Regions from separate parts of the Arthrobacter sp. FW306-1B-F12A genome, predicted to be linked through region 1. Evidence: riboswitches for the same ligand, from Rfam matches in the RefSeq annotation. Region 1 holds a riboswitch; each other region holds the start of a gene.
What was found. Region 1 has a riboswitch for cyclic di-AMP ahead of AC3WJU_RS03560 (hypothetical protein). Riboswitches for the same ligand answer to the same signal wherever they lie in the genome.

Region 1 (3,267 bases):
AGGCAGTGAACACGGTAATTGTGGGCGCAGGGCAGGCGGGGCTCGCCACCGGATACCACCTGAAGAAACACCTGCAAGATTTCCTCATCCTGGACTCGCAGGCCCGCGTCGGCGACGTGTGGCGGAGCCGATGGGATTCCTTGCGCCTCTTCACCCCGGCGCAGCACGATTCCCTTCCCGGCCTGCCATTTCCAGCCGCCCGGGGGACCTTTCCCGGCAAAGACGCCATGGCCGAATACCTCGAGAATTACGCCACGAACTGGGAACTCCCGGTACGCCATGGCGCCCGCGTCGTCGGCATCGAGCGGGAGGACGGCCGGTTCCGGGTGCAGTCGATCGCCGGGTCGATCCTGGCGAGAAACGTTGTTGTTGCCACGGGCCCGAATACACAGCCACGGGTCCCGGCGTTCGCCAGGGATCTCGATCCAGGCATCCACCAACTGCACGGAGCGGAATACTCCAACCCGGACTCAATTCCGCCCGGAGATGTCCTGGTGGTCGGCTCCGGCACCTCCGGCGTCGAAATCGCCCTGGAGCTCGCACCCACGCACCGCACCTACATCGCAGGAAACCCTCCGTTCCACATTCCGGGCCCCGTGACGCGATACGCCGGCGGGCTTTGGTGGCTCTTCATCCACAAGGTGCTGAACAGATCCACCCCTATCGGCCGCAAGGTCGCGCTCGGGTTCACCCAGCACGGCGCGCCACTGATCCGGACCTCAACGCGGGAGCTCGACGCCGCGGGAGTCACCCGCCTACCACGCCTGAAGGGCACGCGCGATGGCCAACCCCTGACCGATGAAGGCCACGCGATACCGGTGTCCACGGTCATCTGGGCTACTGGTTACCAACCGGACTTTGGCTGGATCCAAGGACTTCCCACGGATGAGGACGGCTGGCCGCTCACCCTCCGGGGCGCCGTGGAACAACTCCCAGGACTGTTCTTTGTGGGCATGCCCTTCCAATACGGGTTGACCTCCGGCCTCGTGGGCGGGGTCGGCCGCGACGCCGAACACGTCGCGGGACTCATCGCCGGCCAGGCCGGGCAAAAACGGGTCACCGCGCCCGTTATTCAAATGTGACATTGCATGCCGGCTGTTGTAACGTCGAGGGGCGACCCAGTCCCCAACCGGGCCGCTTCCGGGTTGACGCCGAGCTCTGCCGCAACCCGGAATCCGCCAGACCCACGGCAGAGACGGGGGACCCAGAGTCTCCGGGCCCACTTCAGGCCCTTGGGGTGAAGCCGCCACGCGCGGCCGGACGGCCTCGTCCGAACCCGACAGCTAACCTCGAAGGCGTTGAGAGGCAATCACCATGTCCCCAACCATGGATCAGCCTCGCCGTGCCCAAGTGGCGGGCGAGAGCACCAAACCAACCGGACGTCGTCGGGCCACAGACAGCGAACCGTTCATCGCTGCGGCGGCTTCCGAACCTTTGAGTTCGACGGCGGCGCCCACCCCCACGGCAACACCGACGACGGCGGCACCCACAACGCGCGCGGCCGCCCGCGCAGCCGAACGGAAGCGGGCCTCAGAAGCCAGCGAAACTGCGGCCATTCAAACAGTGCCTGCCGCGGCGGCAGAACCTGCCACTGCGGCCATACCGACTGTCGCTGCCGAGACCGCGGCTCCTGCGACAGCTGAGCCGGCCACTGCGGCCATACCGACGGTGTCTGCTGCGACCTTGGCTCGCGCGGCAGCAGAGTCGGCCAAAACCGAGAACGCAGCCACAACGGCACTTCCCGCGGCAACCCGCGCCGGCGCCGGTCCGGCGACCCTTACCGGTTCCTCCTTCAGCCGTGAACCACACGCCGTCCTCAAGAAGGCCGCCGCCGTCCGGACGATGAGCAACCGAATGGCAGTGGTGACAGGTGCCCTAGGCATCTTGTTGGCCGCCGGCTCCCTGGGACAAGCCCTCGAGTTGCCCTTCTTCGGCCAGGAATCCCGTGCCCAGGACGCTGCCAGCGCAGACAGCCAGGACTCCACGCAATCCGGCGCTCCTTCCACGACGCCAAGCACCTCCCCCAGCGCTGCGGAATCACCTTCGGCAGCTACCCCGAGCGCCAAGTCCGGCCAGGCCGGGGACCCGGCGCAGCATTCGCCGCAAGGACCGGTAGCTGTCGAATCGTCGAGCGTCCCTGCACCGTCGATCTCCGTTCAGGTTCCTGCCCTCCCGTCAGCGCTGCCCCCAAGCCTCACCCCGGCGCCTGTTCCTTCCACCCCGGTTCCGGCCCAGCCTGCGCCTGCTCCCAGCCCCGGTCCGACCGGACCCGCTAGCCCAACCCCGACACCGGATCCGACGGATCCAGCGTCTCCGACTCCCGCACCCACAGGTTCTTGGAAGCCGCGGACCCCGGCCAGCCCCACACCGACGCCACCGCCTACCCAACCGGGCGTCGATCTTGGGTCGATTCTGGACGCAGCAACCAAGGCACTGCAGTGAGGATGGGAGGGCATCGAGCATTTGCCGTCGAGTGGCACGGACGGTGCTGCCGGAACACCCGGACGCAGATGATTCAGCACCGCCCGGACCGCTGGCGCTGCAGCCTTCAGTTGAGGCAGTTCAACAAGTAGGCCAGCGCGGTTTCCGGTACCTGCGCTTCAAATCCGCGGTCGGCCAGCCCAGCGGCGCGCCTTGAGCGTTGCGTGGAGTTCGAGCCGGGTGGCGCCATTCAGCGGATCCGCTCCGATAAGCTGGCGGACCCTGGCCAGTCGGTTGTAGATGCTGCTGCGGTGCAGGTGGAGCTTCGAGGCCACATCCTGAACGGAGCCGTCGCTGTCGTAAAGCAGTTCGAGCACGGGCAGCAGCTCGCCGTTGCGGTCGGCGTCCTCGATCTCCTGGAAGTGCACGGAACCCGAATCGTCCCAGCCCCCGGGCGCCTGTAGCCGTTCGAACAACTGATAGATCCCGGCCGAGCGGCTGTCCACGAGCTCGCCGAGCGGAGGATCGACGGCGGCAGCCTGGGCCGCGAGCTTCGACTGCCGGTACGCCCGGCCCAGTTGGCGAATAGCCGCAAACGGCTCGCTGATGCCAAGAATGACGCGGTCCACTTTTCGGCCGGCGCGCTTGGCGAGTTCCAGCTGATAGTGGACCAGGACCTGGGCATGCTCTGCCCGTCCGCCCGTTTCGCGGAACAACAGGACCGAGTGCGTCTCAGTCCCGGCGCTGAAAAGCACGGAATCGACCCCGATAGTAGCCTGCAGTGCGGCGGAGCGGTGCGTCAGGGTCGCCGCGATCGGATCAGAGACGCCGCCACTGTCCGCAGCA
Region 2 (3,267 bases), on a different contig from region 1:
AGCGGGCACCCATGAACGAGTGCAGCATCAAGTTGTAGCTGCGCGAAATGAACTCGCGTTTGGGGCCGCGGACGACCCGCGAGTTACGGGTCAGCCGTGTGCCGATGGCGAGGTCCGAATGGCCGGAGATCAGCGGCGCCAAAAGGGGCGCCAGTGCGGCGAGGTCAGTGGAAAGGTCAACGTCCATGTAAGCCAGAACGGGCGACGGCGATGCAAGCCACACCCTGCGAAGGGCGTTGCCGCGTCCCTTCTCGTCAAGGTGGACAACCGCGAGCTCAGGCAGTTCCCGGGCTACGCGCTCCGCGATTTTCAACGTGCCGTCCGTGCTCGCGTTGTCAGCCACGGTGATGCGGAAGCCATGCGGGAAGGATTCGCGCAAGTGGCCGTGAAGCCTGCGCAGGCACTCTTCGAGATCGCGTTCCTCGTTGAAGACGGGGATGGTGACGTCGAGGACGGGGATGGCGGTGTGGGTGTCCACGGGGGCGCGCCGCCCCGTGCCGCGCTGGATGGGAGTGCTGGGTTGGATGGGAAGGCCCGGCGGCACCACCGCGGGGTCCTTCAGGGTTCCGGAGGTGGATTCGATGAGCGTCATGTATCCAGAGTGCCGTTGCCGAATATGAAGGCTTTAGGCGGAACCTGTGACGTGGCTGTGGATGTGTGACCAGCGTGGCGCATCACTTGCCTGGCCAAGAAACGGAGAGGCCCGCCCCGGAAGGGACGGACCTCGACGTACTTTGTGGTTGGCTCTTGGCTTAGTACCAGTTGTGGGCCAAGTGGAAGGACCATGCCGCGGACGGCGATCCGTAGCGTTCCTTGATGTAGTTCAGGCCCCAGCGGATTTGCGTCTGGTAGTTGGTCTGCCAGTCGGCGCCTTCGGACGCCATCTTTTCGGCCGGCAGCGACTGCCCAATGCCGTAAGCGCCACTGGAGGCGTTGGTGGCAGTGGTGCGCCAATCCGATTCCTTGTTCCACAAGGTGATCAGGGCCGACATTTCGCCCTGGCCCCAACCGTAGGAGGGAAGGATGCTTGCGGCGTAGGCCTGGGCGCCGGAGGGATCATCGACGGCGACGGGTGCAGCCGGTGCCGCTGGAGCAGGGGGTGCAGCGGGTGCGGCCGGTGCGGCAGCCTGGGGCGCGACGGCGGCCGGAGCGGGCGCGGCTGCCTGGCTTGGCGTCGACGCAGCGCTCGGCGTGGGGCTCGCGCTTGCGCTCGCCGACGGCGTGGCGGTGGCCGAAGGCGTGGCTGAGTGATCCACCGTGCGGGATTCGGACGTGCGGCTCATGTCCTGGGCGTTGATGGCTTGTCCGGCGGCCTGGGTGGCAGCGCCTGCGCCGAGGAACACGGCAACGACGCCGGCAACAACTGCCATGCGCTGGCCGGTGCCGAGGTTCGAGGCGGCTCGCCTCAGCGTGGAACGTGACTTGTTTCTCCGGGCAGGTTCGCCGCGGTGGCGCGCAACAGGGCGCGACTGATCCTTGGAATCAGACATGGTGATTGCCTCTCGACGCCTGCGGAGTTAGCTGTCGGATTCGGATGAGGTCATCCGGCCGTGGCCACGGCGGAACGTGGCGGCACGGCTTCACCCCTAGGGCTGGCTCAACATGAGCGCTTGCCCGGAGACCTGGGTCCCCCGTCTCTGCCTGGACTGTTGGGCACCGGGGAGTGGCAGAGCTCGGCGCCTACCCGGCGGTGGCCGGAATGATCCAGCGCACCTATTCGACGGTACAGGAGGATCCAGCTTAAGTCACATTTAGGTAACGGAGATCACGACGCCGGTGCGTCGACTTGCGCGCGCCGCGCACCGGCGTCGTACTCTTCTGGTTCGCCCGTCAGGCCGGGGCAGTCCTGAGCGCCGGGAGCCGCACCGCGAACTCCGTCCGGCCAGGCCGCGACGCCACTTCGACCGTGCCGCCGTGCGCCTGAACGATGGATTCCACAATGGACAAGCCGAGGCCGGAGGTGCCCTCGGAGCCGGACCGGGCGGCGTCGGCACGGGCAAAGCGGGAGAAGATCCTGCCCTGGAATTCAGGCGGGATGCCCGGGCCGTTGTCGGTCACGGTCACCACGGCGCTGCCATCGGCGGAGCGCATCACGCCCGTGACCACGGTGGTTCCCGCCTCGGTGTGCTTGCGGGCGTTGGAGAGCAGATTCGCCAAAACCTGGTGGAGTTGGGTGGTGTCGCCGCGGACCGTGAGGGGCTCATCCGGGAGCTTGAGCTGCCAGATGTGCTCGGGGGCCATGACCTTCTCGTCGCTGACGGTCTCGATCACCAACTGCGTGAGGTCCACATCGGTGAATTCCGGGGCCTTCCCTTCGTCCAACCGGGCCAAGAGAAGGAGGTCCTCCACGAGGGTGGTCATGCGTTCGGACTGGCTCTGCACCCGGCCCAGCGACTTGCGCCCGTCTTCGGTGAACGTCTCGGTCATGCGCAAGAGTTCGGTGTAGCCGCGGATGGCGGTCAGCGGAGTGCGTAGTTCGTGCGACGCATCCGCGACGAATTGGCGCACCTTGGTTTCGCTTTGCTGGCGGGCCTCGAGGGCGCTCGAGACGTTGTCCAGCATCAGGTTCAAAGCATGGCCGACGCTTCCCACTTCGGTGCTCGGATGGGCCGCCGACGCCGGAACACGCACCGCGAGGGCCACTTCACCGGCGTCGAGCGGAAGTTTCGACACCTTGGTGGCGACGTCGGAGAGTTGCTCCAAAGGCCGCATGGTACGGCGGATCAGCACGGTTCCGGCCAGCCCGATCAGGACCAGTCCGCCCAAGGAGACCAGCACCATGGTCCAGACGAGGGAGGCCTCGGTGTCCTCTTTCGAGGCGAGAGGGAGACCTGTGATGACAACATCGCCGTATGGAGTTTCGGTGGCCACCAGCCGGTAGCCGCCAGTGGACAGCGTGCGATCAACCGGGCGGCCATCGGACGGGAGCGCCGACAGGATTCGGGCGTCGCTGGGCGACAACGGCGCACGTGTGGCATCGGAGGACAAGAAGCCGGCATCACTGCTCACCTGGCCTGCAAGGATGCGTGCATTGAGCGTGCCGATGCTCTGGCCGCGGGGGTCCAGCGGGTCCGGACGGCCGCCAGGGTTGCCTTGCGGCGGGCGGCCGTGGGAGGCCTGCATCAATTGCTGATCGAGCTGCTTCGTGAGGAACACATCCATGGAGGCATAGCTGACCACCCCGACTGCACCGCAGATGGCCACAAGGAGTGCCATGGAGAGAAGGATCAAGCGCGTGCGCAAGTGCCAGGTTGAAGGATTGAACCA
Region 3 (3,267 bases), on a different contig from region 1:
GTGCCACCGTTCCAGCCGCCGTGGACTGCCATGCCGTTGCCGACGTAAACAGCGATGTGGGCCATGCCCATGCCACCGTTCTGGTAGTAGACCAGGTCTCCCGGCTGCGCTTCAGCAGCGCTGACCGTACGGCCAAGGGAGAGGTAGTCTGCCGGCCAGCCGTGGAAGTTGATGCCAACAGCGGCCAGGGAGTTCGAGGCCAGGGCAGTGCAGTCCTGGGCAACGCCAAGCTGAGCGTAAGCTGCGGCAGCAATCGCTGCGCCCTTGCCGCTGGCAACCTTCGTGGCGGGCGAAACAGCAGCGGTCACAGAAAGCGTCGAGGAGCCGGTAGCGGCACCCGTGGCAGCCTGCGAAGCCGGAGCGGCTTCCTGGGTGGCAACCGGAGCTGCGACAACCGGAGCAGCTTCGGTGGAAACCACCGGGCGTTCGTACTTGATGGCGACGGAGGAGTCGGCCGAAATGCTGGCTTGGGCGATGGACTGGACTTCCAGGGCGGAGGTCGAAGTGGACTCGCGGGGAACGTTGGTTTCTGCAGCGTTGGCTGCGATACCGCTAGTGAGCACCAGACCGGAAGCAGCTGCGATAACGGCTGCCTGACGGCCTACGCCACCGGCGTTGCTGCCGACAGTCTTAGCGATAACGGCAAGCGAGTTGGTCTTGGTGACCACGGCACGGTGGCGCGCAACAGTAGAGCGTGAAGACACGTTAAGAGGCCTCTCCCTATGCCCGCGAGGTAAGCTGTCGGATTCGGATGGGAGTCATCCGGCCACACTCCTCCCTCTCGGAAGTCGTGCGACTTAACCCCAAGGCCATCGGTGAAGATGACCAAAAGTGGGTCCCCCGCCTCTGCCAGACGATGTTTTGCGAACGGAACCTCGGGCAGTGGCAGAGCTAGGCAATCCACCCGAGTGCATCAACTCTCTAAAAGTTGATGCGAGTTAGACGGTACATGAGTTTTGGCTGAATGTCACATTCAGGTCACGGAGCGTGACAAGCATGCGAGAGACTTCCATCGGATTGGCTACAGCCAGCCCAGGGGGTCAACGACGTCGCCGTTGACCATGACTTCAAAGTGGAGGTGGCAGCCCGTGGAGGCGCCCGTAGTGCCGCTCAATGCGATGACATCGCCTCGGCCAACCGTTTGGCCCACCTGGACGTTGAACGACGACAAATGGTTGTACGTGGTTTCCAGGCCGTTGCCATGGTCCACCACAATGCGGTTTCCGCCGCCATACGGATGCCAGCCGGCGAAGGTGACCTTGCCGGCCGCGGCAGCATGGACCTGGGTGCCGCACTGGGCCACGAAGTCCTGGCCGCGGTGGAACTCCCCCAAACCGCCCGTGATGGGATTCACGCGGTAGCCGAAAGGCGAGGCCGTGGTCAGGGTGTCCAGGGGCGCCCCCAGGGTGCCCTTGGAGGACGAGGTCTTGATGGTGCCGACGGACTGTGCGCTCAAGAGCTGCTTGAGCTTGCTGTCCGGATCCGCCGTGGTTGACACTGCGGCACGGCTGAAGTCGATCGTGGCGCTTGCCGCGGCCGGAATCTCGGGCTGGGTGCCCACAGCCGAGGCGGCCTGGCTTGAATCCGCCGTGGCCGTCATGGCGCCGGTGCCCGGCATGGCGACTGTCAGGATGAGGCCCGTCGTGGCGAGGGCCACTCCGGCCTTCTGTCCCGCTCCGCTCGCGGCGGCGAATTCGGCCATCTGTCGCAAAGGACCCTTGCGGCGGCGAAGTTCGCGATGGGGATCGCGCGGCCGCTCGTGCTCGACGGCGCTTGTGCTCCGCAGCTCAGCAGTAGGACCGGACGCGCGCCTGCGGCCCCTGGTGTTCTGCGTGGTCAAGGTTTTCCTCTCTGGCAAGCCTGCGAAGTTAGCTGTCGGATTCGGGCCAGAGAGATCGTGGACCCGGTCCGCGCGAAGGGCACGAAACGCAAGGTACCCGGAGGGGCCTTGCGTTGTTTGCACTTCCGCTACGGACTTCACCCCAAGGCCGTCTTTCGACAGCCGATGGTGGTTCCTCCGTTTCTGCCAGTGAATGGACTAATCCACCTGATCCGCTGGCAGAACTCGGCTTCGGATCAGGTAACGCTTTGGTATCGGCGCCAGTATTTAACTATAGGGGATTAAGCCCCACGGTAATAATTTCGTTATCTTTGCGGGCGACCCCGCCGGGCCGGCTAGGCGACCGTGACAAACACGTGCGAGGCGACCTCAGGCGGCAGCTCCAGCGCGCCCTCGATATTGGGCACGCGAACGGAGATGTACTCCCCTACGCGCTCCAGGGACACCCTGGCGCCCGGGCGGATTCCGCCCTCGTCCAACTGGACCAGAAGTTCCGGTTCCACCTGGATCGGTTCAGCCAGCCGGCTGACGGTGACCCGGTTTTCAGGTGAATATTCGTTCATCGCGTCAAGAAGGTTGACCACGCCATCCGTAAAGGCGTGGGACGCGGCTCCACCCAGCGCTTCGAGTCCGGGAATGGGTTTGCCATAGGGCGATTCCGTGGGGTGGTCCAGCAACTCATAGAGCCGCCGTTCCACGCGCTCACTCATGACATGCTCCCAACGGCACGCTTCATCGTGCACGTAGGCCCAGTCCAGTCCAATGACATCTGCCAGGAGCCGTTCGGCGAGCCGGTGCTTGCGCATGACCTCGGTGGCGCGTTTCCGGCCCGTTTCAGTCAGCTCAAGGTGCCGGTCGTTGGACACAATCACCAGGCCGTCGCGCTCCATCCGCCCGATCGTCTGGGAAACGGTGGGGCCGGAGTGCCGCAAGCGCTCGGCGATGCGGGCGCGAAGAGCCACGATGTTCTCTTCTTCAAGCTCCAAAATGGTCCGAAGATACATCTCAGTGGTATCGATCAGATCCGTCATCCAGCTCAGCTCCTCGAGCGCAGTATCTTGCGTATTTTCGCCAGCTCCAAGCTTAGCTTATTTGGAATTACTCCGGATAATTCCGGCGCTTGTCCACCGCCCGGTCCGCCGTCCTCTCCTGAGCCGGCCGAACAATGGTTTCCACGTGGCGGACTATGACACCTTCGGTTCTGCCCCCGACTGCGGCGTCAGGCAGAATTGGGGAGTCGAAGGGGCAGCTTGCCACCTGCCACGACCCATCTAGGCCGCTACTTCACCATTGGAGCATCCCGTGAGCGACAACAGCATCACCATCCCCGCCGATTTGCTGCCCAAGGACGGCCGCTTCGGCGCCGGGCCCTCCAAGGTCCGCCCGGAGCAGATCGAGGCCCTCTCCGCCGCCTCGACAACGATCCT

Region 2: another riboswitch for cyclic di-AMP. It lies ahead of AC3WJU_RS17935 (aggregation-promoting factor C-terminal-like domain-containing protein); the one in region 1 lies ahead of AC3WJU_RS03560 (hypothetical protein).
Region 3: another riboswitch for cyclic di-AMP. It lies ahead of AC3WJU_RS14490 (M23 family metallopeptidase); the one in region 1 lies ahead of AC3WJU_RS03560 (hypothetical protein).

Annotation. Positions count from the first base shown of each region.
Region 1 covers NZ_JBYSXD010000004.1:103,087-106,353, reverse strand. The annotation lists gene AC3WJU_RS03565 (flavin-containing monooxygenase) at 1-1,082, shown strand, start outside; cyclic di-AMP (ydaO/yuaA leader) riboswitch at 1,167-1,312, shown strand; gene AC3WJU_RS03560 (hypothetical protein) at 1,327-2,442, shown strand; gene AC3WJU_RS03555 (PucR family transcriptional regulator) at 2,601-3,267, opposite strand, start outside.
Region 2 covers NZ_JBYSXD010000045.1:14,021-17,287, reverse strand. The annotation lists gene AC3WJU_RS17940 (bifunctional glycosyltransferase family 2/GtrA family protein) at 1-592, opposite strand, end outside; gene AC3WJU_RS17935 (aggregation-promoting factor C-terminal-like domain-containing protein) at 753-1,490, opposite strand; cyclic di-AMP (ydaO/yuaA leader) riboswitch at 1,493-1,666, opposite strand; gene AC3WJU_RS17930 (sensor histidine kinase) at 1,831-3,267, opposite strand, start outside.
Region 3 covers NZ_JBYSXD010000029.1:29,692-32,958, reverse strand. The annotation lists gene AC3WJU_RS14495 (NlpC/P60 family protein) at 1-704, opposite strand, end outside; cyclic di-AMP (ydaO/yuaA leader) riboswitch at 710-876, opposite strand; gene AC3WJU_RS14490 (M23 family metallopeptidase) at 1,022-1,840, opposite strand; cyclic di-AMP (ydaO/yuaA leader) riboswitch at 1,843-2,050, opposite strand; gene AC3WJU_RS14485 (iron-dependent transcriptional repressor DtxR) at 2,176-2,871, opposite strand; gene serC (phosphoserine transaminase) at 3,143-3,267, shown strand, end outside.